Regions from separate parts of the Paenirhizobium cremeum genome, predicted to be linked through region 3. Evidence: predicted binding sites of a transcription regulator. Region 3 holds the regulator's gene; each other region holds the start of a gene.

Region 1 (6,972 bases), 310 kb from region 3:
GACCTTCAGCGTCGTGGCAAGCTGCTTCACCCGCTCGTCCTGCTCGGACAGATAGGCACGCGCCGCTTCGCCGGTCAGCGCCTCGATGCGGCGTACGCCGGCGCCGACCGCGCTGTCCGACAGGATACGGACAAGGCCGATATCGCCAGTCGCGGCCACATGGGTGCCGCCGCAAAGCTCGATGGAATAGGGCTTTCCGGCCTTCGGTCCGCGGGTCGCGGTACCCATGGAAACCACGCGGACTTCGTCGCCGTATTTTTCGCCGAACAGAGCCATAGCGCCTTCCGCGATCGCGTCGTCCACGCTCATCAGGCGCGTCGTGACGGGCGCGTTCTGGACGATGATCTCGTTGGCCATTTCCTCGACGACCTTCAACTCGTCCGCCGTGATTGGCTTCGGATGGGAAACGTCGAAACGCAACCGCTCAGGCGCGACCAGCGATCCCTTCTGCGCCACATGGGTGCCAAGCACCTCGCGCAGCGCCTCATGGATCAGATGGGTGGCCGAATGGTTGGCGCGCAGGCGCGAGCGGCGAGCGTGATCGACCGTCAGGCTGACGGCGTCTCCGACACGGATCGTGCCGTCCGAAACCTCGGCGATATGCACGAACAGTCCTTCGCCCTTCTTCTGGACGTCCGAAACGGCAAGGCTTGCGGTGTCGCTTGCAATCGTGCCCGCATCGCCCATCTGACCGCCGGACTCACCGTAGAACGGCGTTTGGTTGACAATGACCTGCACCGCATCGCCCTTGGAGGCGCTGTCGACGGCGGCGCCGTCCTTGACGATGGCAAGAACTTGGCCTTCGGCCGCCTCGGACGAATAGCCGAGGAATTCCGTCGCACCGTGTTTTTCCTTGAGTTCGAACCAGATGGTCTCGGTCGCCTTGTCGCCGGAACCCGCCCAGTGAGCGCGCGCCTCGGCCTTCTGGCGCTGCATGGCGTCGTTGAAGCCGGTGATGTCGACGCCAATGCCGCGGGCGCGCAGCGCATCCTGCGTCAGGTCGAGCGGGAAGCCATAGGTGTCGTAAAGCTTGAAGACGGTCTCGCCATCGAGGCTGTCGCCCTTCTTCAGCTCGGAGGTGGCGTCCGAAAGCAACGAGAGGCCGCGCTCCAGCGTCTTGCGGAAGCGGGTTTCCTCGAGCTTCAGCGTCTCGGAGATCAGGGCCTCGGCCCGCACCAGTTCCGGATAGGCGCGGCCCATCTGCTGGACCAGCGTCGGCAGCAGCTTGTAGATGATCGGCTCACGCGCACCGAGAAGTTCGGCGTGACGCATGGCGCGGCGCATGATGCGGCGAAGCACATAGCCGCGGCCTTCATTCGAAGGCAGCACGCCGTCCGCGATCAGGAATGCCGAGGAGCGCAGGTGGTCGGCAATGACCCTGTGGCTTGCCCGGCGCTCGCCCTCGGCCTTGACGCCCGTCAGTTCGACGGAGGCTTCGATCAGCGCGCGGAAGAGGTCGATATCGTAGTTGTCATGCTTGCCCTGCAGGACGGCGGCAACACGCTCGAGGCCCATACCGGTGTCGATCGAGGGACGCGGCAGGTCGACGCGCTCCTCCTTCGTCACCTGCTCATACTGCATGAAGACGAGGTTCCAGATTTCGATGAAGCGGTCACCATCTTCTTCCGGCGAGCCGGGCGGGCCGCCCCAGATATGGTCGCCATGGTCGTAGAAGATTTCCGAACAGGGGCCGCAGGGCCCGGTATCGCCCATGGCCCAGAAATTGTCGCTGGTCGGAATACGGATGATCTTCTCGTCGGAGAGACCGGCGATCTTCTTCCACAGGCCGAAGGCTTCGTCGTCGGTATGGTAGACGGTGACCAGAAGGCGATTGCGGTCGAGACCGAATTCCCTCGTAATCAGGTTCCAGGCAAGCTCGATCGCACGCTCCTTGAAGTAGTCGCCGAAGGAGAAATTACCGAGCATTTCGAAGAAGGTGTGGTGGCGCGCAGTGTAGCCGACATTGTCGAGGTCATTGTGCTTGCCGCCGGCACGCACGCATTTCTGCGCCGTCGCGGCCGTCGAGTACGGGCGCTGTTCGAGGCCGGTAAAGACGTTCTTGAACTGCACCATGCCGGCATTGGTGAACATCAGCGTCGGGTCGTTGCGCGGCACTAGCGGGCTGGATGAAACGACTTCGTGGCCGTTCGTCTTGAAGTATTCGAGGAAAGTCGACCGGATGTCGTTTACACCGCTCATGTCACGCCCTTCATTCACGCCGGGAAACCGGCCATTCGCGAAAATCAATGGCTTTTATCGTCCGGCATCCCCCCTGTCCAGCCGCCCGACGCAAAACCGGCCGCACCTCGCGGGAGATGCAGCCGGCAAAGAAATCAAAACGCAAGAACCGGGAGTTTATTCGTCCGAACCATCCCCGTCGTTTGCATCCGGCCCGCCGTTCTGCAGGCTCTCGGCAATGAGACCGGCGTTCTGGCGAAGCGCCATCTCGATCTCCTGGGCAAGCGCCGGATTGTCACGCAGGAACAGCTTGGCGTTTTCGCGTCCTTGCCCCAGCCGCTGGCTGTTGTAGGAGAACCAGGCACCCGATTTCTCGACGATCCCAGCCTTGACGCCAAGATCGACCAGTTCGCCGGTCTTGGAAACGCCCTCGCCGTACATGATGTCGAATTCAACCTGCTTGAAGGGCGGCGCCATCTTGTTCTTGACGACCTTGACGCGGGTCTGGTTACCGATGACCTCCTCGCGCTCCTTGACGGCGCCGATACGGCGGATGTCGAGACGAACCGAAGCATAGAACTTCAGCGCATTGCCGCCGGTGGTGGTTTCCGGCGAGCCGAACATCACGCCGATCTTCATGCGGATCTGGTTGATGAAGATCACCATGCAGTTTGAACGGGAGATCGACGCTGTCAGCTTGCGCAGCGCCTGGCTCATGAGACGCGCCTGAAGGCCCGGCAGATTGTCGCCCATTTCGCCTTCGATTTCAGCGCGCGGCGTCAGCGCGGCAACCGAGTCGACGACGAGCACGTCGACGGCACCGGAACGCACCAGCGTATCGGTGATTTCAAGCGCCTGCTCACCGGTATCGGGCTGGGAGATCAGAAGATTCTGCAGGTCGACACCGAGCTTGCGGGCATAAACCGGATCGAGCGCGTGTTCGGCATCGACGAAGGCGCAGATGCCGCCCTTCTTCTGGGCTTCCGCGATGGTCTGCAGAGCCAGCGTCGTTTTACCCGAGCTTTCCGGACCGTAGATTTCGATGATGCGGCCCTTCGGCAGACCGCCGACGCCGAGCGCGATATCGAGACCGAGAGAGCCGGTCGAAATCGTTTCGATCTCGACCACGCTCTCGTTTGCGCCGAGCTTCATGATCGAGCCCTTGCCGAACGACCGTTCGATCTGAGAGAGCGCCGCTTCCAATGCCTTGCTTTTATCCACCGATTTGTCCTCTACGAGCCGCAAAGAATTCTGTGCCATTCTGTCCACCTTTAGGTTATTGAAGCCGCATAGGCAATGAAGCAGCCGGTGAACTGTATGTACACGTTTTGTTCCAATATTGCAATACCCCGTCAACCCAATGAATTATCGGGAAATTCTGCAATACGTACTTTTTATGTTCCGCCACTGCGGGACGCAGCTTCCCCGCGCCTCTCCGACATCGCTGGCAGCACCGGAACATGGCTCGATTCGCCACCGTCCGACACCGGTGGCGCACCCCTATGACGGTCGATGTCCTCGTCATCGGCGGCGCCCATATCGATCGCCGCGGCCGTCTCTTCGGCCCGGCGAAAATGGGTGCGAGCAACCCCGGGCGCTGGATTGAGGAACCGGGTGGCGGCGGCTTCAATGCAGCCTGTAATCTTGCCCGCCTGGGCCGCAGCGTCCGGCTGATCTCCCCCCGCGGCGGCGATCCGGCCGGTGAACGTGTCTCTGCGGCCGCTGAGCGACTCGGCATCGACGATTGCCCCATCACATTTCTCGATCGGGTCACGCCAAGCTATACGGCCATACTGGAAGAGGATGGCAATCTCGTGATCGCGCTGGCGGACATGGCGCTCTACGACCTTTTCACGGCACGGCGCCTGCGGGCCCGCACCGTCCGGGAGAGCCTCGCTTCTGCCCACATGATCCTGTGCGACGCCAACCTGCCATCGGAGACGATCGCCGCTATCGCCGACATCGCCGCATCGAACGGTGCATCGCTTGCCGCCATTGCCATTTCGCCGGCCAAGGCGACGAGACTGCTGCCCTGCCTCGAGCGCCTCGACCACGTATTCATGAATGCAACCGAAGCCGAGGTGCTTGCCGGCCGCCGCGCCGTCGATGCCGTCGAGTGGCCGGACCTGCTGCGACGCGCGGGCCTGAAGGCCGGGACGATCACCGCCGGCGGCGACATGACCATCGCCTTCGAGAAGGATCGCGTGATCGCCCTCACGCCGCCGCCTGTGTCGGATATCGCTGACGTCACGGGCGCCGGAGACGCCTTCGCCGCCGGGTTCCTTGCCGCGCGGCTCGACGGCGCGTCCCTCGACATCGCCCTGCGCACCGGCACCGCGGCCGCCGCAGTCACCCTGCTTTCGCCGCAGGCGACGGCCGAAAATCTCGCGACGGATATTCTTGCCAGCCGGCTGGAGCTTGTGCCCGACGCCGAAATCCTGTCATGACAATGTTTGCACAATACGGATATCAGTGATGACCAAAGCCATCTCGCCTCTCCTGCCCATCGTCTATTCCGGTGAAGTCACCGCCGCCAAGGCCCGCAACGCGCCGATCGTTGCCCTGGAATCGACCATCATCACGCATGGCATGCCCTATCCCGGCAATCTGGAGATGGCGCGCAGCGTCGAATCCATCATCCGCCAACAGGGCGCCGTTCCCGCGACCATCGCAGTGATCGACGGCGTACTGCATATCGGCCTCGATACCGCACAGATCGAGGCACTGGCCAGGCGCCACGATGCAATGAAGCTCTCCCGTGCGGATATCGCCTTCGCGCTTGCCGAGCGTCGCACCGGCGCGACAACGGTTGCCGCAACCATGATCGCGGCCGCTCGCGCCGGCATCTCGGTCTTTGCGACCGGCGGCATCGGCGGCGTCCATCGCGGGGCGGAGGAGACCTTCGACATTTCCGCCGACCTGGAGGAACTCGGCCGCACGCCGGTCATCGTGGTCTCTGCCGGCCCGAAGGCCATTCTCGACATCCCGAAGACGCTGGAATATCTGGAAACCCGTGGAGTGCCGGTTGTAACCTACGACAGCGAGGAATTTCCGGCCTTCTGGTCGCGCAGTTCCGGCCTGCCGAGCCCGCTGACATTGCCGAGCCCGGCAGCCATCGCGAATTTCCAGCGCATGCGCGAGCAACTGGGGATCGAAGGCGGCATGCTCGTGGCAAATCCGGTGCCGCTTGCCGACGAGATCCCGCGCGAGGAAATGGAAATCTATATCGGCCGGGCGCTCGTCAATGCCGAACGCGAGGAAATCACCGGCAAGAACGTCACGCCATTCCTGCTCGATAATCTTTTCCATCTGACCGATGGTCGCAGTCTGAAGACCAACATCGCCCTGGTCGAGAACAACGCCCGTCTCGCCGCCGAGATCGCCGTCGCGATGAACGACCGATAACGCCTCGGCCGGAAACGATGGGGCGGCAGGTCGGACGCTGCCCCCTCGACACGCCGAAGTCTGCAACGACTTTGCCCGACACGCCCGCCGCGACAATCCTCCTGCTTAGATGAACCCGATCTGCGCGGCACGGCGCAGGGCCTGTTCCAACCGGTCCGTATTCAACTTGCGGCAGAGCGAACCGACGAGATAATTGACCGTCCGCGTCGAAAGCGACAACCGCACCGCAATCGCCGCAGTGTCGAGGCCGGAGGCCGCCATTTGAAGGCATCGGATCTCCAGGTTGGACATGCCCGCCCGGGCGCCGTCGAGACGTTTCTCCAGCATCCCCGCCCGGTCGAGCACGTGGATGGCGAGAAAGCAGAAGTCCTCGATCTCGGCGGAGGAAAGCGGCAAGCGGTCGCCATAAAGGCTCATGATCTGTTTTTTGCCATCGAGCGCCGGCAGGGCGAAATAGACGCCGTTCAGCATGTCGTGGCGCGTCAGCAACTTTGTCAGTTCGACCAGGTTGGGTGCGAGGCCTTCCAGACATCGCAGATCGTCGATAGACCATTGATAGAGCTGCTGCTCGGCACTGGCGAGAATGATGTCGGGCGTGGGCGGTAGATCGCTGATGGCGTCGAAGCCGTCGAGGAAGGCCTCGTCGACACTGTAGAGCAGCAATCTGCCGCGTAACGATGTGCCATTCGCCGGGCGCTGCGCAAAAAGCTTGTAGAAGCGAAAACCGAAGCGCCGCTGCAACAGCCGCATGCAGGTATCGAGATCAGTCAGACTGTCGGCGGTCTGTATCCGGGCAAGAATTGCATTCCGCTCGACCGGCCCCTCGGCCCACTCGTTCATCTCGCTCAGTTCCCGAATACCTCCCGCATGGATCGACCGCCCGCCGAAAATAGCGCATCCGGCCCGCCACGATCACAGGATATCGATGTGACAGGAGGATGTTGTCCGTCACAGAAATAGGGCAAATATGGTGACTGTTGTCAATTTGAACTATCGAGCATCTCGCGCACGGCCACGGCGAGCTGCTTGAGCGAGAAGGGCTTGGGCAGGAACCCGAACTTTGCGTCGGCCGGCAGGTTGCGCGCGAACGCATCCTCCGCATAGCCGGAAACGAAGATGAATTTCAGGTCGGGATATTTCTTGCGAAGCTCCCCAAGCAGCGTCGGGCCATCCATTTCCGGCATCACCACGTCGGAAACGACGATATCGACCGCTCCGCCGAGCTCGTCCATGATATCGAGCGCTTCCACGCCGGAACCCGCCTCATGCACGGTATAGCCGCGGGTTTCCAGCATGCGCTTGCCCCCGCGGCGCACGGCCTCCTCGTCCTCGACCAGCAGCACCACCGCCGACTTGCCGGTAAGATCGTCGGGTTCCGATGCCTGCGGG
Region 2 (6,972 bases), 2.0 Mb from region 3:
GGCCCGAAGCGTCCGGAAGGCAGACTGCCGCTCGAAACCATCGCCCCGAACTTCGCAACCGCCCTCGAAGGCGACTACAAGAAGCCGGGTCAGCTTACCACGCGCTACCAGGTCGAAGGCGAAAGCTTCGATCTCGGTCATGGCGACGTCTGCATCGCCGCCATCACCTCCTGCACCAACACGTCGAACCCGAGCGTCCTGATCGCCGCCGGCCTTCTCGCCCGCAACGCCGTTGCCAAGGGCCTGAAGACCAAGCCGTGGGTCAAGACCTCGCTTGCACCGGGATCGCAGGTCGTCGGCGAATATCTCGCCAAGTCCGGCCTGCAGAAGGAACTCGACGCGCTCGGCTTCAACCTCGTCGGTTTTGGCTGCACGACCTGCATCGGTAACTCCGGCCCGCTGCCGCCGGCAATTTCGAAGACGATCAACGACAAGGGCCTGATCACCGCGGGTGTACTCTCGGGCAACCGTAACTTCGAAGGCCGCATTTCGCCTGACGTCCAGGCGAACTACCTCGCCTCTCCGCCGCTCGTGGTCGCCTACGCGCTTGCCGGTTCGGTCCAGAAGGACCTGACCAAGGAACCGCTCGGCGAGGACAAGAACGGCAATCCGGTCTACCTCAAGGACATCTGGCCGACCTCTGCGGAAGTGCAGGAGTTCATCCACAAATACGTCACGCGCGAACTCTTCGAATCGAAGTATGCCGACGTATTCAAGGGCGACGCGAACTGGCAGGCCGTGCAGGTTCCGGAAGGCCAGACCTATGCCTGGGACGACAAGTCGACCTACGTTCAGAACCCGCCTTACTTCGTCGGCATGAAGAAGACCGGTGAGGGCCTGCACGACATCAAGGGCGCCCGCGTCCTCGGCCTGTTCGGCGACAAGATCACCACCGACCACATCTCCCCGGCCGGTTCGATCAAGGCCGCCTCGCCGGCTGGTGCCTACCTGCTCGACAACGGTGTCCAGGTCGCGGACTTCAACCAGTACGGCACACGCCGCGGCAACCATGAAGTCATGATGCGTGGCACCTTCGCCAACATCCGCATCCGCAACCATATGCTCGGCCCGAACGGCAAGGAAGGTGGCTACACCATCCACTATCCGTCGAAGGAAGAGATGTCGATCTACGACGCCGCCATGAAGTACAAGGAAGAGGGCGTTCCGCTCGTGATCTTCGCCGGCGTCGAATACGGCAACGGTTCGTCCCGCGACTGGGCCGCGAAGGGCACCAACCTGCTCGGCGTCAAGGCCGTGATCGCCCAGTCCTTCGAGCGTATCCACCGCTCGAACCTGGTCGGCATGGGCGTGGTTCCCTTCACCTTCGAAGACGGCACCACCTGGGCTTCGCTCAACCTCAAGGGCGACGAAACTGTCACCATCGAGGGCCTCGAAGGCGACATCAAGCCGCGCGAGACCAAGATCGCCAAGATCACCTATGCCGACGGTTCGGTGAAGGAAGTCCCGCTGCTTTGCCGCATCGATACGCTCGACGAGGTCACCTACATGGAGAACGGCGGCATTCTGCAGACCGTTCTTCGCGACCTCGCCGCCTGATCCGGACGGCTTCCAACGACAAGAACCGCCGGTCAACCTCGTCGGCCGGCGGTTTTCTTTGTCATTCCGGCACCGGACGGCGCGATTGGCGGGCAGTTTCACCCCATCGTGACTTTGCCTTGAACGCCGGAAGAGCTATGTGTCGACACGCACAAAAAAAGATCGACGGCGGCACCCTCCGCGAGCCGCCGATCGCGCGACGGGGCACTCCATGAGCAGGGGCATGTTCAAAGGTCTGGCACTTTTCCTGACGCTGGCGCTCGCCGCGCCCGCGCTCTCGGCCGACGGAACGCCGCTGAAGGGCGTGGTGGAACTGTTCACCTCGCAGGGCTGCGGCTCCTGCCCGCCGGCCGACCGCGCCTTCGAGGCGCTGGTGCGCCAGGGCGATGTGGTGGCGCTTGCCTATCATGTCGACTATTGGAACTACATGGGCTGGGCGGACACGCTCGCCTCGAAGGAAAACACCACCCGCCAGTACGGCTATGCCCGCAGCCTCGGCCGCAGCGGCGTCTATACGCCCCAGGCCATCCTCAACGGTCGCGACCATATGAAAGGCACCGATGTCGGTGCGATCAACCAGAAGCTCGACGCGCTGGAAAAGACCGGCAACGGCATCAGCATTCCCGTCGAGGCCGAAAAGAAGGGCGACGAACTCGTGGTCAAGATCGGCGCCGGGGTCGGCAAGGCCGACGTGGTGGTGGTCTATTTCCGCCGCAAGGAAACGGTGGAGCTCCTGAAGGGCGAGAACGTCGGCAAGAAGATGGTCTACTGGAACAGCGTCACCGATGTCCAGACCGTCGGAATGTGGGACGGCAAGCCGCTGGATCTCGTGCTGCCGGCAAAGCTCATCGGTGCGGACGGTAATAGCGGCTGCGCCATCCTTCTCCAGTCCACCGGACCGCAGGGCGAGCCCGCAGGCATTCTCGGCGCGACCATGATGATCGATCCGGCCAAAATCTGAAGCTTCTCGAAGGATTTTGCCTTGGCCGGTCCGGCCCGGGTGCATTGGGGGGCTGGGGGTAAGGGGTCAATGCGCCAGACCGGACCGTTTTGGCGCACCGCGCCAACCAAGTGCGTAGCAGTCTCAGTTTAAATTTGGGCGGTGTTTTGTCCAAAATACGGCGGAGCTAAAAAAAGCGCATTCGGCCGAAAGAGCGCTTTGCGTGGGCGGGTGCGCGCGCTGCCGGAATATCGTGAAAGTTCGCTCTATGTTCTTGCCGAATCGCCCGATCTGAGGCACATGATGGGCATGACCTCCAGCCCGTCACTGCCGTCGTCGTCGGCCTATCTGGATGCCCTGAACGAGCAGCAGCGGGCAGCGGCCTCCCATGGCATTCCCGCCCCCGAGGGTGGCGCTGGACCTCTTCTCATCATCGCCGGCGCCGGATCAGGCAAAACCAACACGCTGGCCCATCGCGTCGCCCATCTGCTTGTCAACGACGCCGACCCCCGCCGCATCCTCCTGATGACCTTTTCTCGGCGTGCTGCCAGCGAAATGGCAGCGCGTGTGGAACGCATCTGCCGCCAGGTGCTGGGGAAGGACGCATCCACCCTGACGGATGCGCTCACATGGGCCGGAACCTTCCACGGCATAGGCGCGCGCATCCTGCGCGAATATGCCTACGAGATCGGCCTCGACCCGGATTTCACCATTCACGACCGGGAGGATTCGGCCGACCTGATGAATCTTGTCCGTCACCAGCTCGGCCTCTCTAAGCTGGAAAGCCGCTTCCCCACCAAGGCGACGTGTCTTGCGATCTATTCCCGCGTCGTGAATGCGGAATGTCCGCTGAAGGAAGCACTGCAATCCTCCTTTCCCTGGTGCAGCAACTGGGAGAGCCAGTTGAAGGAGCTGTTTGCCGGCTATGTCGAGGCCAAGCAGGCGCAGAACGTGCTCGATTACGACGATCTCCTGCTTTACTGGGCCCATGCCGTCACCGATCCCCATCTTGCCGGCGCGATCGGCGGCCGTTTCGACCATGTTCTGGTCGACGAATACCAGGACACCAACCGGCTCCAGTCGACCATCCTCACCGCGATGAAACCGGCCGGCACCGGCCTCACCGTGGTCGGCGACGACGCCCAGTCGATCTATTCCTTCCGCGCCGCAACGATCCGCAACATCCTCGATTTTCCGAAGCAGTTCGACCCGCCCGCCGAGGTCGTGACCCTCGACCGCAATTATCGTTCCACCCAGCCGATCCTGACAGCGGCAAACGGCGTCATCGGCCTTGCGCGCGAACGCTTCACCAAGAACCTCTGGAGCGAGCGGGCAAGCGAGGAACGTCCCATGCTGGTCGGTGTGCGCGACGAAGCCGATCAGGCCCGCTATGTCGCCGAACAGGTGCTGGCGGCCCGCGAGACCGGCACGACGCTGAAACAGCAGGCCGTGCTTTTTCGTGCCTCCAACCATAGCGGCCCACTGGAAATCGAACTCACCCGGAGAAACATCCCCTTCGTGAAGTTCGGCGGGCTGAAATTCCTCGACGCCGCCCATGTGAAGGATCTGCTGGCAACCCTGCGCTTCGCCCAGAACCCGCGCGACAAAGTGGCGGGCTTTCGTCTATTGCAGCTATTGCCGGGCATCGGCCCGCAGACGGCCGGCAAGATCCTCGACACTGCAGCCGCCGATCCGGAGCCGCTGATTTCGCTTGCCGAAATGCCCCCGCCGCCCCGCTGCGGCGAGGAATGGGGCGCCTTCACGAGAATGCTCATGGAACTGAGGGGCATGAGCCTCGGCTGGCCGGGAGAAATCGCCAGGGTCCGCGAATGGTACGAACCGCATCTCGGCCGCATTCACGAGGATGCCGAGACCCGCATGGCCGACCTCCTGCAGCTCGAACAGATCGCAGGCGGCTATCCGTCGCGGGAACGCTTCCTGACCGAACTCACTCTCGATCCACCCGATGCGACCAGCGATCAGGCCGGCGTACCGTTGCGCGATGAGGATTACCTGATCCTTTCGACCATCCACTCCGCCAAGGGACAGGAATGGAAATCGGTCTTCGTGCTGAATTGCGTCGACGGTTGCATTCCCTCGGATCTCGGCGTCGGCACCACCGACGAAATCGATGAGGAGCGCCGCCTCCTCTATGTCGCGATGACACGCGCCAAGGACAGCCTGCATATCATCACGCCGCAGCGCTTCTTCACCCATGGCCAGAACGCGCAAGGGGACCGTCACGTCTATGCCGCCCGCTCGCGTTTCATTCCCGCCATGCTGCTGCAATATTTCGAAAAGGTGAGCTGGCCAATTGCCGCCGCCGGCGAAGGGCAGGCCGCACATGGCGAGCGACAGAAGCGGATCGACGTCGGCGCCCGCATGCGCGGCATGTGGCGCTGACCTCTCCCAAACCATCATCTGCAAACGAAAAACCGCCGGAAACCAATGGGTTCCGGCGGCTTTGAGTATCAGACGGCAGACCTTATTACCAGGTCTTGCTGAGCTTAAGCGTGAAGGTGCGTCCCTCGCCATAGCCGCAGGTCAGCGTGCCCTGGCAACCCTTGACATATTCCTTGTCGAACAGGTTGGCGACATTGAACGACAGGCCCCAGCCGTCCTTCTCGTAGCGGATGGCGGCATCGGCGAGCAGCGCGTCCGGCACCTTCAGCGTATTGGCGTAATCGGCCCAGGACTCGCCCTGATAGCGCAGGCCGGCACCGACGCTCAGGCCCTCGAGAACGCCTGTCGGCACCGTGTAGTCGAGCCAGGCCGAAGCGGTAACAGCGGGAATGAGGTAGGGGCTGTTGCCGACAAGGGTCGGATCGGCATGTTCTGTCATTTCGAGATCCTGCCAGGTAAAGGCCGCCGTCGCCTTCCAGGCGTCGGCGATCTGCACCTTGGCCTCCAGCTCGATGCCGGTGGAGGTGACTTCACCGATCTGCGACTGCAGGAAGGTGGCCGGATCGGTAACGGTCCAGTTCTGCTTGACCAGATGGAAGACCGATGCCGTGAACAGGCCCTCGAATGCGGTCGGCTCATACTTGAAGCCGCCCTCGACCTGATAGCCCTCTTCCGGCTTGATCGGCGCGGTGGCGCTGGAACCGATCACGGGATTGAAGAAGGTCGAGGCGCTGGCATAGGGCGTGAAGCCGCTGGCGAACTCGTAGGCGAGACCGACACGGCCGCTCGCCGCCTTGTCGTCGGATGAGTAGGAATAGCCGACGGTCGCATCCGATTCCGTCTTGACGAAGTCGTAACGGCCGTTGAGCGTGGCGATGAAGCCACCGCCGAACTTGATCTGGTCCTGAGCATAAATGCCGACCTGCTGCTGGGTCAGAACTTGGTCGAGATAGACGAAATTGGTGCCCTGCGGTGCGCCGTAGACCGGGTCCGTGACACTGATCGGCGTCGAGCCGCAGCAGGCCTGCTCATGATCGAGACGATAATATTTATAATCGAGCCCGACGGTCAGGTCGTGATCCAGTCCGCCGGTTGCGAATTCGCCATTGATCCGGTTGTCGATGACGAAGCTGTCGACCTTTGACTTGCCCTCGAAACCGATGCGGTAGAACTGGTAATCCGGGCCGACTGGTTCTTCGAGATAGCCGGTGCCGGTCGAGGAATCGTAGTAACCGTAAGTATATGGCGCGTTCTCGTACTTGTTGAGATGGGCGTAGCGGGCGTTCTGGGAAAGCGTCCAGCCACTGTCCAGCTCATGCTCGATCTCATAGCCGATCATGGTCTGCTGGTATTCGCCATGGTCGATGTCCGGCTCGCCATAGAAGGACTTCGGGTCGATCTTGCCGAAGGGAGCTTCGACCACCGTGCCGACGTAAGGGTAGAATCCGTTGCCGACATGCACCTGATCGAGCGCGGAATAGAAACCGTAAACGTTGAGCTTGGTGGCCTCGTCCGGCTTCCAGGTGAATTGCGGCATGATCCCGCCGCGGAAATCCTCGGAATAGTCGGTATACTGGTCGCCACCGGAGATCTTGCCGGTCAGGCGGTAGCTGAATGCGCCCTCCTGAAGAACATCGCCCGCATCGAAGCCGAAAAAGGCGTTGCCGTCGCTGTTGATGCCGGTTTCGGTGTAGAGCAGCTTTTCATCCAGCGCGCGCTTGCCCACCATGTTGACGAGACCGCCCGGATTGGCCGCACCATAGAGAACCGAAGCCGGTCCCTTCAGCACCTCGACGCGCTCCAGGAAGAACGGGTCCATCTGGAAGCCGCCGAAGCCATAGGAATAGAGGCTGAGACCGTCGAGAAACACGCCTGTCTGTGTCGCATCGAAGCCGCGGATATAGATCCAGTCCGTATCCGGATCGACGCCGAAAGGTTCGGCGAAGACACCGGCGGTATAGCGAAGGGCTTCGTCCACCTTATTGGTCACACCGCGGTCGTCGAGTTCCTCACGACCGACAACAGATACCGACTGCGGGATCTCGGCAATCGGCGTATCCGCCTTGGAACCG
Region 3 (6,972 bases):
TGAATTTTTCGATTAACCAGATTTCAGTTAATCAAAGAGCCTTGTTGAAAATGACGATTTCGTCCGGCCGAGACATGTTGAGCTGATAGCGCGCCTTCTCATCGAGCATGTCGCGCTCAAGAGAGCCGTCGCTCATCAGCTCCACCTGCCTTTCAAGACGCTTGCGCTGCGAGACAAGTTCGGCAAGCTCGGCGCTGCGCTCCACACGCTGACGCTCGAATTCCTGGGCCGCACGCAGACCAAAGCCTCCATGGATGGAATGATAGCCGAAATAGGAGAGAAAGGCGACAGTGACAGCGGGAAGAACAAGACGTCCGAGTTTTCTCTTCTTGTGATGCCTGGTCCACATACCCACGATGCCCTGAAACGCAAAACCGTCTGCTCAAATTACCGAGCAGAACTTAACCGTTCGTTGACCGAAAGAAGGCGCCAACGAAAAAGCCCGCACCCCTTTCGGGGCACGGGCTGCAATGGTCGGATCGGACGATCAGCCGCGCAGGATGGAGGTGCCGGCATAACGGGCCTGCGGGCCCAGGCCTTCCTCGATACGGATCAGCTGGTTGTACTTTGCGAGCCGGTCGGAACGGGCCAGCGAACCGGTCTTGATCTGGCCGCAGTTGGTGGCGACGGCGAGGTCGGCAATCGTCGAATCCTCGGTCTCGCCCGAACGATGCGACATGACGGCGGTATAGCGGGCCTTGTGAGCGGTCTCGACGGCGTCGAGGGTTTCGGAGAGCGAGCCGATCTGGTTGACCTTGACGAGGATGGAGTTGGCAACACCCATCTTGATGCCGTCGCGCAGGCGGGCCGAGTTGGTAACGAACAGGTCGTCGCCGACCAACTGAACCTTGGAGCCGATCTTGTCGGTCAGGGCCTTCCAGCCGGCCCAATCATCTTCAGCCATGCCGTCTTCGATCGAGATGATCGGATACTTGGCGGCAAGCTCGGCGAGGTAGTCGGCCATGGCTTCCGGCTCGAGGGTGCGGCCTTCACCTTCCAGAACGTACTTACCGTCCTTGAAGAATTCGGTGGAGGCGCAATCGAGCGCAAGGAACATGTCCTCGCCCGGACGATAACCGGCCTTTTCGATCGACTTCATGATGAAGTCGAGCGCGGCGGGCGCACTTTCGAGACCCGGAGCAAAACCGCCTTCGTCACCGACATTGGTGTTGTGACCCTGGGCGGCCAGTTCCTTCTTCAGAGTGTGGAAGACCTCGGAACCCATGCGGACGGCATCACGGATGTTATCCGCGCCAACCGGCATAATCATGAACTCCTGAAAGTCGATCGGGTTGTCGGCATGCGCGCCGCCGTTGATGATGTTCATCATCGGAACCGGCAGAACATGGGCGTTCGGACCGCCGACATAGCGATAAAGCGGCAGGCCAGAGGATTCGGCTGCTGCCTTGGCGACGGCGAGCGAGACGCCGAGGATGGCGTTGGCGCCAAGGCGCGACTTGTTCGGCGTGCCGTCGAGTTCGATCATGATCCGGTCGAGCTGGATCTGGTTCTCGGCATCGAGACCGCCGATCGCATCGAAGATTTCGGTGTTGACGGCATCGACCGCCTTCTCGACACCCTTGCCCAGGTAACGGCTGCCGCCGTCGCGCAGTTCGACGGCCTCATGCGCGCCGGTCGAAGCACCCGACGGAACCGCCGCGCGGCCCATGCTGCCGTCTTCGAGATAGACGTCGACCTCTACGGTCGGATTGCCGCGGCTGTCGAGAATTTCGCGGCCGATGATGTCGGTAATGGCGGTCATGTTGGCTCCCTGATGGCTCTTAGTCGAGAGAAAAGGATGGCCTTCTCTTAATCGAAGCAAGGGAAAATACAATGGCAAGCGTGTGACATCGCGGCCGGCGCGGCATCTGCTAAAGTCGCTTGCCGGACAAAGGCCCGACCGCGATGGAAAACAGAGCGCCGGCCTCGTTCGAAGCCGGCGCATCATTATCAGCCAAACAGGAAAGCGTCAGTTGCTCTTCGCGACCGCATCGAAAGCAAGGAGCTTTTCGAGAAGCCGCGGCATGTCATCCAGCCTCACCATGTTCGGCCCATCGGACGGCGCATTGTCCGGGTCCTCGTGCGTCTCGATGAAAAGTCCGGCGATACCGACGGCAATCGCCGCGCGCGCCAGCGTTTCGACAAAACGCCGGTCGCCACCGGTCGATCCGCCCTGACCGCCCGGCTGCTGTACCGAGTGGGTGGCGTCGAAGACGACGGGAGCCCCGGTTTCCGCCATGATCGGCAGCGCCCGCATATCGGAAACCAGCGTGTTGTAGCCGAAGGAAACGCCACGCTCGCAGAGCAGAACATTAGGATTCCCGCTGGTGGTTATCTTGTTAAGAACATTCTTCATGTCCCAGGGCGCGAGAAACTGGCCCTTCTTGACGTTGATGACGCGGCCGGTCTTTGCCGCAGCGACAAGCAGGTCCGTCTGGCGGCACAGGAAGGCCGGGATCTGCAGCATGTCGACGACCGGAGCGACCTCTGCGCACTGCTCCTCCGTATGAATGTCGGTGATAACGGGGAAGCCGTATTCCTTCTTCAGGTCGGCAAATACATCCAGCGCCTTTTCAAGCCCGATACCACGCTTGCCGGAGAGAGAGGTGCGGTTCGCCTTGTCGAAGGACGACTTGTAGACGAGACCAAGGCCGAGCTTGTCGCAAAGCTCCTTCAGCACGCCGGCGATCATGAAGGCGTGATCGCGGCTTTCCATCTGGCAGGGGCCGGCAATCAAGGCGAAGCGGGCACTGTTGGAAAAAAGCACCCGATTAGCGCCCTCGCCCACGAAGACTTCGGAATTGGTGGAATTGCTCATGCGATATCCTCGAAAACAAAAGAAACGCCCTGCCCCGCAACCGGGGACACGACGAGGCGCGCACCATGGCGAACGAATGCGATGCCCCTATCAGCGAGCAGCCGCTCTGTCACGCCCATATCGCCGACCCTAAAGACGATTGCGGCCATTATCAGACCCCTTTCCCGCAGATTCGGACAGATCCCGTAGTAGCCGCTCAATCCCGAAGGGGTCAGCGCCTCGATGCGTGCATTGGCCGACTGCAGGCCGATGCCGAACGAATGCGCCTCTATTTCGCGTTGGCGGAACACGGTTTCAAGGATGTACTGGAAATCCGAAGGATTCTCCTCGCCCAGGACGATGGCGGCGATGCCGAGCACACCGTTGTCGTGACGCTCCAGACCGCCGCGATCGGCCGGCAAGGCGTTGACGCGCTGACAAGCGAACAGGAAGAAATCCGGCGAGCGGAGATCGGCCGCGAAGGCCAGGCGAAAGCCGGCCATCGTTTCAGCGCCGTCCGACAGCTTCAGCGGCCGTTCGAAATACAGCATGTCACCGGCGGAAAAGCCTTCCTCGCAATATCTTTCGTGGTCTGCCGCGGCATCACCGCTTTTGACGACGATCGCCGAGCCACCCTCCCCGCGGCGGAAACGAAATGCCTGATCGCGCGCGACGAAAACATTGCCTTCCCGGGCAGCGGCCTCGCATTCCTCGCGGCTCGCCACCGCCAGCGGCTCCAGATAGGTGTCGTCCGAGAAAAACACGCAAGCGTTCTCGGTGCCGAACGGATGGCGCGCCTCGGCCGCCACCGTGAAACCCAGGCTATTCAGACGTGCAAGCGCCTCTTCGAGCCCCGCAACCGGCAATACTACATGGTCGAGCGCCCGCAGGCTTTCCTGATGATCGGACATTTCCGGAGCCCCCTCGCTCGCCATTGCATCCAGCGCAGGTTTTAGCGCTTTGCCCTAGATTGGCAAGCCGGCACGACCTCAGAGGGTCCGCCTTGCGTTTGCCTGGAGAAAAATGACGATCATTGATTACTCCTTCACGGAAATTTAGGTACTTGCGGAACACAAATGGAACATATAGTGTCTGTTCTGGATTTGTTTCATACATCGGGGCACCGCAACATGCTGACGCGCAAGCAACAGGAACTGCTTCTCTTCATTCACGAGCGGATGAAGGAATCAGGTGTGCCTCCGTCTTTCGATGAGATGAAGGATGCGCTCGATCTCGCCTCCAAGTCCGGTATTCACCGGCTGATTACCGCACTCGAGGAACGCGGTTTTATTCGCCGCCTGCCCAACCGTGCCCGCGCGCTGGAAGTCATTAAGCTTCCTGAAGCCTATACGCCAAGCCTTCAACCCCGCCGTGGCTTTTCGCCGAGCGTCATCGAGGGCAGCCTTGGAAAGCCGGCGCCGGTGGCCGCCGCCAGACCCGCAGCGGAAAACACCAATTCCGTCAATGTGCCCGTCATGGGCCGCATCGCTGCCGGCGTACCGATCTCGGCGATCCAGAACAACACGCATGACATTACCGTTCCGGCGGAGATGCTCGGTTCCGGCGAGCATTATGCGCTTGAGGTAAAAGGCGATTCGATGATCGAAGCCGGCATTCTTGACGGCGACACGGTCATCATCCGCAATACGTCGACGGCCAGTCCTGGAGACATCGTCGTTGCGCTGGTCGATGACGAGGAGGCGACATTGAAGCGCTTCCGCCGTCGCGGCGCCTCGATTGCCCTCGAAGCCGCCAATCCGGCCTACGAGACACGTATCTTCGGACCCGACCGCGTGAAGGTCCAGGGCAAACTGGTCGGCCTTATTCGTCGTTATCACTGACAGCCGGTCCAGATCCGGAAACCGGGGTCTTTTCCGCTTCGAACTTGGCCGTTGCGTCCAAATGGCTGATCCCGAGTGACGTTCGCACCGCCGGAAATGTGCCGCTGCGCCAATCATAATAGCGATGTTGTGACCAGGGACGCGGCGGTCCGTCAAAAGAAGCATTGATCGTCATTTGCCGACTGATGCGGTCAGCGAGGCGAATTTCCACTGCACCGGTTCGCCTGAGGGTTTCGGCCTCAATCAGGGCCGCTCCCGAGCGACAGGCGGAAAATCCGAGCCGCCGCTCGGAAATCACGAGGTCGGCGATATCGCAGGCCTCGCCGGCAAGAGCACCGTCTTCGACCGTCGCGATGGTCCAGCCGTTTGCAAGCTTTGCCGCACACCATGTCTTCGGCTCGCAGACGAAACGACCGGTTTCGGCGCCGGCCAGCGCTTTGCGCATGCGTTCGGCCACGGCGTCGAGGTCCGCCTGCGCTCGCTGCTTGCGGTCGGGACCGGGAGACTTTTCCGGAGCGGGCGCGGCTATCGCGTTCGGGGCGATGTGCGCCTTAAATTGCCGGGCCGCGCGCCACTGATCGAAGACAAAAGAGGGCGGACGCGGTCGGTTCGTGGCGATTGAAGCCGGCGAACGCAAAAGGCCGACCAGCCGGCCATCCTCCGAGACCAGAAGATCGGCCCGCGGCATCCCGCCGGGCACGGCGACAAGCCCCCATACCGACGCCATCAACAGCAGCGTGCCGATGTGCCGCCAGACACTGCTCAGCAGCGTCAGGAAAAGCAGGCCAGCGGAGGCCACCGGCAGAAACCATCCGGGCGGCTGCGGGAAACCGATGCCCTCTCCCCATCCAGCGACCTCCCTCGCGATCATCAGCACCCAGTCGAGGCCGACACCCATCACCACAAGAAACGGGGCATCCAACCCGAACGGCATCAGCAGCATCGCCACAAGCCCGGCCGGCATGACGATCAGCGAAATCAGGGGCATGGCGGCAAGGTTAGCCTCGAGGCTGTGGGGCGCCAGACGGTGAAAATGGGCTATGGCGAAGACAGCAGTCGACAGACCTCCGATCAGCGAGGTCAGGAGCGTGCCGGCAATCACGCTCCAACTCCATTTCAACGCCGCGGCGCCGGGAAAGGCGAACTCGGGAAACCACCGCTTTGCCGGCTTCTCACGCCATGCCGCGTAACCGGCGATCAGGGCGGCGGTCGCGGCAAAGGACATCTGGAAGCTCGGCCCCATGATCGCCGAGGGCGTCACCGCGACGATCACAACCGCCGCCAGTGCCAGGTTTCTCAGGCTGATCGCGGGACGGTCGAAAAGAACGGCGACAAGCATGATCGCCGTCATGAGGAAGGCGCGAACCGCCGAGACCTGATAGCCGGAGATCAGCAGATAAGCGAATGCGCCGAGAAGCGCACCTCCGGCCGCAAGCTTTTTGATGGGCATGGACTGGGACAACCCGGGAAGCAAGCTCAAGAGCTTGCGCAGCCCGACGAAGAAGATCCCCGCAGCGAGCGCCATGTTGAGACCCGAGATCGCGGTAATATGGGCAAGCCCCGACAATCGCAGGCTCTCCGTCGCTTCTTTGGACATTGAACGCCGCTCGCCGGTGATGATGGAGGCGGCAAACGCACCGGCATCGCCCGGTACGACGTCGCGGATGCGTGTCGAGATATCGTCGCGGAGCGAAAAAAGTGCCCTGTCGAGGCGCAGCCACCATTCTCCGCCATCGTCGGCCGTCAGCAGCGATGTCGGTGGCCCGAGAAAGAAACCGACAGCGCCGACTCCGTCGAAATAGCTCGCGAAAGCAAAATCGTTGAGGCCCGGCAAAGCCGGGCCGGATGGCGGTGAAAGGCGCGCCCTGCCGGACAGGCCGCCGCCGATGGGAGCGGCTGCGTGCCTGCCTCGTGCAAGAAGAGAGACTCGTTCCGGCGGTCGGCGGATCTGGGGATCCTTCGTCCCCGTCACCCGCAGGATGTAGCGCCATTCGCTTCTGGAACCGGCCTCCCGTCGTTCAACGACACCGGCGACGATTGTTGTCACCGGCGTATCGAGAATGACGGTTTCCTGCCGCCACGTTTCGAGGTTTGCCAGCGCCATGCCGGCAACGAAAAGCGCGCTTGCCCCCAAACCATAGGCCGGCAACGGAGGACCATAGCGGGCGATCAATGCAGCAACCGAAAGCACACCGAGAAGGACGGCAAGGGCAATGGCGCCGGGCGGCTCCGCAAGGCTGAACCAGACGGCGGCGCCAGCGCCCAGAAAGACCGGCACGAAATGGAAGACGTGACCACGGGTCTCTTCCCGCGCCAAAGTCGTCCGAAGGGCTT

What was found. Region 3 encodes LexA, which represses DNA repair genes until DNA is damaged. Its sites were predicted from a motif close to TGTTCNNNNTGTGTTCNG; they were not measured.
Region 1: a site for LexA is predicted at 3,565-3,582, ahead of recA (recombinase RecA). Genes of this name have one in related genera too.
Region 2: a site for LexA is predicted at 2,756-2,773, ahead of ACLBKR_RS18085 (ATP-dependent helicase). Genes of this name have one in related genera too.

The regions. Positions count from the first base shown of each region.
Region 1 is NZ_CP180217.1:1,899,428-1,906,399, forward strand. It holds gene alaS (alanine--tRNA ligase) at 1-2,199, opposite strand, end outside; gene recA (recombinase RecA) at 2,356-3,438, opposite strand; gene ACLBKR_RS09565 (carbohydrate kinase family protein) at 3,681-4,625, shown strand; gene ACLBKR_RS09570 (pseudouridine-5'-phosphate glycosidase) at 4,654-5,583, shown strand; gene ACLBKR_RS09575 (helix-turn-helix transcriptional regulator) at 5,689-6,423, opposite strand; gene cckA (cell cycle histidine kinase CckA) at 6,564-6,972, opposite strand, start outside.
Region 2 is NZ_CP180217.1:3,737,340-3,744,311, forward strand. It holds gene acnA (aconitate hydratase AcnA) at 1-1,557, shown strand, start outside; gene ACLBKR_RS18080 (DUF1223 domain-containing protein) at 1,781-2,518, shown strand; gene ACLBKR_RS18085 (ATP-dependent helicase) at 2,807-4,900, shown strand; gene ACLBKR_RS18090 (TonB-dependent siderophore receptor) at 4,986-6,972, opposite strand, start outside.
Region 3 is NZ_CP180217.1:1,592,562-1,599,533, reverse strand. It holds gene ACLBKR_RS08080 (FtsB family cell division protein) at 32-349, opposite strand; gene eno (phosphopyruvate hydratase) at 488-1,762, opposite strand; gene kdsA (3-deoxy-8-phosphooctulonate synthase) at 1,970-2,818, opposite strand; gene ACLBKR_RS08065 (VOC family protein) at 2,815-3,708, opposite strand; gene lexA (transcriptional repressor LexA) at 3,928-4,638, shown strand; gene ACLBKR_RS08055 (ComEC/Rec2 family competence protein) at 4,619-6,955, opposite strand.